Regions from separate parts of the Mycobacterium sp. Soil_C_30 genome, predicted to be linked through region 1. Evidence: riboswitches for the same ligand, from Rfam matches in the RefSeq annotation. Region 1 holds a riboswitch; the other holds the start of a gene.
The links. Region 1 has a riboswitch for glycine ahead of gcvP (aminomethyl-transferring glycine dehydrogenase). Riboswitches for the same ligand answer to the same signal wherever they lie in the genome.
Positions count from the first base shown of each region.

Region 2: it holds a riboswitch for glycine, as region 1 does, so the genes downstream of both, AC3A6P_RS01240 (hypothetical protein) here and gcvP (aminomethyl-transferring glycine dehydrogenase) in region 1, are expected to answer to the same signal.

Region 1 is NZ_JBDGJH010000018.1:139,314-141,754, reverse strand. It holds gene gcvP (aminomethyl-transferring glycine dehydrogenase) at 1-964, opposite strand, end outside; glycine riboswitch at 1,020-1,121, opposite strand; glycine riboswitch at 1,122-1,219, opposite strand; gene AC3A6P_RS26985 (M20 family metallopeptidase) at 1,234-2,370, opposite strand; gene AC3A6P_RS26980 (DUF1028 domain-containing protein) at 2,360-2,441, opposite strand, start outside.
Region 2 is NZ_JBDGJH010000001.1:281,842-284,282, reverse strand. It holds gene AC3A6P_RS01250 (TetR family transcriptional regulator) at 1-556, shown strand, start outside; gene AC3A6P_RS01245 (hypothetical protein) at 675-1,187, shown strand; glycine riboswitch at 1,238-1,329, shown strand; glycine riboswitch at 1,331-1,422, shown strand; gene AC3A6P_RS01240 (hypothetical protein) at 1,384-1,734, shown strand; gene AC3A6P_RS01235 (L-serine ammonia-lyase) at 1,820-2,441, shown strand, end outside.

The DNA.
Region 1 (2,441 bases):
TCTGCAGCGACAACCGGTACGCCGGAGCGCCGTCGGCATCCACCGAGACCCCGACCAGCCGGCCCGGCAGCTGGCGGGCCTGCTTGGTGGCCACGGCGAGGTAACCGGCATGCGGGCCGCCGAATCCCATCGGCACGCCGAAGCGCTGCGCACTGCCGAACGCCACGTCGGCACCGATCTCTCCGGGCGGAGCCACCAGCGTCATGGCCAGCAGATCGGCACCCAGGGCCACCAGCGCGCCGCGTTCGTGGGCCTGCTTGATCAACGCGGACCAGTCGGTGATGCGTCCGCTGGCGCCGGGCAGTTGCGCGATGACGCCGAAGAAATCACCCTCGGGCAGACCCTCGCGCAGGTCAGCGGTGACGATCTCGATGTTGAGCGGCCGCGCCCGGGTGGCCAGCACGGCAGCGGTCTGCGGGAAGACGTCGACGTCGACGGCCAGGCGGGTCGCCTTGCCGCGAGCGGCGCGCTGCATCAGCGTCATCGCCTCGGCCGCGGCGGTGGCCTCGTCGAGCATCGAGGCATTGGCGATGTCGAGTCCGGTGAGGTCGGCGACCATGGTCTGGAAGTTCAGCAGCGCTTCGAGGCGGCCCTGGCTGATCTCCGGTTGGTACGGCGTGTAGGCCGTGTACCAGGCCGGGTTCTCCATGATGTTGCGCAGCAAGACCGGCGGGGTGAGCGTGTCGTAGTAGCCCTGCCCGATCATCGAGACCGCGACGGTGTTGGCGTCGGCCATGGCGCGCAGCTGGGCCAGGGCCTCGTGCTCGGACACCGCGGGCGGCAGCTTGTCGAGACCCGGCGCCACCCCGTCGGCGTCCAGTGCGTCGAGGATGCCGGCCGGAAGCGCCTTGGCCGCAAGCTCGTCGAGGGATTGCACACCGATGACACTGAGCATGGTGTCGATATCGGCGGCGCCGGGGCCGATGTGCCGATCGGCGAATTTCGGGGCGCTGTCGTTGAACAGCGCGTCATCGGAGAGGGCCAACACGAACTCCTAGGCAGCAGGACGAACTATCGCGTCCTCCCCCTCTGTCGTCGACCCGAACCGGGCTGCCTGAGAGATTCGGCCGATCAGGCCTTTCCCCATGGGCGGGTGCGCGCACCGCTTTCCAGAGGCATCGTGGTCTGACGCGGTCCGGGGGCCTGAGAGGTTGACGGAGAGGTGTTGCTCCTTCGGCGTCTGTGGCTGGCGGTCACAGAACTCTCCCGCGAGAGGGCGATGCAACTGCGATACTACCGCCCGGCGAGATCGAGCGCCGTCCATGCCAGTGCGGTGGCACCGTCGCGCAGTGCGGCCTCCGCCTGCGGCCCCACCGCGGCGTCGGCGAACTCACGTTGATGGTTGACCGCGGGCAGGGAACCGATGCCCAGATACGGGTGGATGGCGCGCACCACCTGCGACACATTGCCCATGTCGGTCGACGCCGACGCCATGGCCCCCGCCCCTTCCGGCGGCTCGACGCTCATATCCCGACCCAGCGCGGCCGCGTTCGCGACGAACAGGTCCAGGATCTCGTCGTCGGTGCGGAATTCCGAGTAGGGCGCGGACTCCAACTCGATGTCGAGATCACAGCCACTGCCCAGGGCACCGGCCTGGAAGCAGGCGCGGATCCGCTTCTCGATGCCGGTCAGCTCGGCGAGTGTGCGGGCACGGACATACCAGCGGCCTGACGCCGAGTCGGGGATGGCGTTGGGCGCCGACCCCGCTGAGGTCACCACCCCGTGGACCCGCACCGTCGCCGGCAGCTGCTGGCGCAGCAGGCCGATCGCCACCTGCGCCACGGTGAACGCATCGGCAGCGTTGACCCCCAGATGCGGATAGGCCCCCGCGTGGGCGCTGACACCCCGATACGTGACACGCCAGTGCGCCACCGCCATCGGCTCGGCCCGCGGGGCGTCAACCGGCCCCGGATGAATCATCAGCGCGGCGTCCAGGCCGTCGAACTCACCGGCCTCCAGCATCACGATCTTGCCGCCGCCGCCCTCTTCGGCCGGCGTGCCCAGGACGTGCACGGTGAGGCCCTGGCCGCGGTCGGCCTCCTGCACCATCAGCGCCGCCCCGATGGCCGACGCGGCGATCAGGTTGTGCCCGCAGGCGTGGCCGAGCCCGGGCAGCGCGTCGTATTCGGCCACGAAAGCGACGTGCAACGGGCCGGTGCCGGCGCGAGCGTGAAACGCGGTGTCGAGTCCCCCGGCGCGGTGGTCGACGCGGAAACCGCGATCGGCCAGCAGCCCGGTCAGCATCCGGTGCGCCCGCACCTCGTGCCACGCCAGTTCGGGGTCGGCATGCAGGGCGGTACTGACCCCGCGCACCAGCTCCCAGTTGCGCCGCAGGTGATCGCCGGCGGCCGCCTTGGGCTCAGAGATCACCGGGGACCCCGAAACTGGGCGCAGCCGACGGGTCCAGGGCACGCCGCACGTAGTCGTCGCGCTGGGGTTCC
Region 2 (2,441 bases), on a different contig from region 1:
CGCCCTGATCGAGCGCTACGACCTGGCCACGCTCAAGCTCGCCGACGTCGCCGCCGAACTGGGGCTGACCACCAACGCGGTGCGCTACTACTTCAAGGACATGCCCCAGCTGCTCAGTGAGCTGGCGCTGCGCTCCGACGTCCGGTTCTTCGACGAGCGGCTCGAACTCGGTCGCCGCGCCCGCGACATCCACCACCAACTGGCGCTGACCATCGCCGCGGGACTGCCGAGCGGACCCGAGGACGCCGAGTGGCGAGCGATCTGGCGCGCCGTGCTGGCGGCCGGGTTCGAACTCGACCAGCGCCGGGACGTCCAGGGCATCTACCACCGGCAGGTGGACCTCTACACCGACCTCCTCAACGACGGCGCCGAGGCCGGGGCATTCACGCTCCGCTCCCCTGCCCGCGACATCGGGATGACGCTGATGTCGATGGAGGACTACTTCGGCTACCGCATCGTGGCGCGCGACCCCGAGATCAGCCGCAGCACCGCCCTGCGGCTGATGCGCCAGTACGCGGAGTTGGCGACCGGGACCAAGCTGCCCGACACAGTGTGAGGCCGGCGTCGCCCCGCCACGCCCAGTAGCGCCCCGCTGAGCACCGACTGCTCTACCGGGGTTCCGCAGTCATGAGTGCCGATCGTTTGGTGGGATCGCGCCCGGGTACCCGCGCGCCATGCTGAGAAACGCTGTGGGGGAAGGCCTCGTCGCCGGTGCGGCCGGGGTGGCGGTGATGACGGTCGGGGAAAAGCTCGAGCAGCGGATCACGGGCCGGCCGAACTCGCATGTGCCTGCCCGCACGCTCGAGCGCCTCACCGGGATGTCCGAACAACCCGGGCAGCAGCCGCTGGTGCGGAACTGGGCCATGCATTACGGGCAGGGCATCCTGCTCGGGGTGCTGCGGGCGGTCATGTCGGAGGTCGGGTTACGCGGCCCACTGGCGTCGGCGAAATTCGCCGTGGTGCGGCTTACCAATGACCAAATCCTGGAGAACGCCACAGGTGTCGGCGCGCCACCACAGACCTGGCCGCGCAAAGAACTTCTCATCGATGTGTTGCACAAGGCGATCTATGCGTTCGTCACCGGCGCCGTCACCGACATGCTCGCCGCCCGCCGCGGCCCTGGCCCGGGGCAGCGACACGCGGCCCGCCTACCGGGTCGCCACTCGGATGTGGGTCCCGTCCCGTGACAAAGCCGGCGCAGCCCGGTACGTTACCCCCGTCACAATTGAAAAGCCGTTGACGCGTGGCGGGAGAACCTCGAACACCGAGGCGCCGAAGGAGCAACATCCTCCCCGGGAATCTCTCAGGCCCCAGTACCGTTGCGCGAAGGCAACTCTGGAGACAGGCAATCCGAATTGCCTGACCGAAGGTGTACGGCGCTGAGTGCGCCAGATCTCTCAGGTATCAGGACAGAGCGGGGAGTTCCACATCGCCACGGCACCTGCCGAGGCGACCGAACCGGGGGCCGCCTTGTCGACACCGACCTTGTCCACACCCAGATGCACGTCGCTGGACAGCTATGACCGTCAACTGCTGGAGTTCGCAATGGCATGGACGCCGTACGGAGGTCCTCCCGACGACGTCACCTTCCTCGAATTCGGCACGACGCCGGCCGGCGTCGACGCGCAGTTCCGCGCCCTCGTCGCTGCGCACGGCGACCGGATCACGCAGCTGACCCGGGCTGACCGTGCGCTCGTCGTCTCGGCCGTCGCCGCGCTCGCCCGGAGGCAGTGACCTTGACCATCACGCCCAGCTGGCCTACCGTGGACTCAGCATTGATATATCAACTGTCGATCAACAAGCCGAGGACGGTGACCGCATGACGATCAGTGTGTTCGAGCTGTTCTCGATTGGCATCGGCCCATCGAGTTCGCACACCGTGGGACCCATGCGCGCCGCCGCGCGGTTCCTCTCCGATCTGCACACCCTCGGCGCCTTCGACGACGTCCGGGACATCCGTGTCGACCTGTACGGCTCGCTGGCCGCCACCGGAGCGGGTCACGGCACCATGACCGCTGTCCTGCTGGGGCTGGAAGGACTTCTGCCGGAAGAGATCAGTACCGAGCAGATGGAGCGCCGGGTCGACGCCATGCGCGCCACCGGCCGGATCAACTTCGGCGGGGCCCGCGAAATCGCGCTCACCGAGGGTGATTTCATTCTCCGGCCGCTGACCATGTTGCCGTTCCACCCCAACGGGATGACCATCACCGCGCTGGGGCCCGGTGGCACCGAACTGCACCGGGAGACGTACTTCTCGGTGGGCGGCGGGTTCGTCGTCACCGAGGCCGAGAGCCGCGAACCCGCCACCGTCGCAGCCACGTCGGCACACGGTTTCGGCTCGGCCAAGGAGCTGCTGGAACTGTGCCACCAAAAGCGTTGCAGCGTCAGCGAGCTGATGCTCGAGATCGAAAGCGCCAGCAGAAGTGAGGCCGAGATCCGCC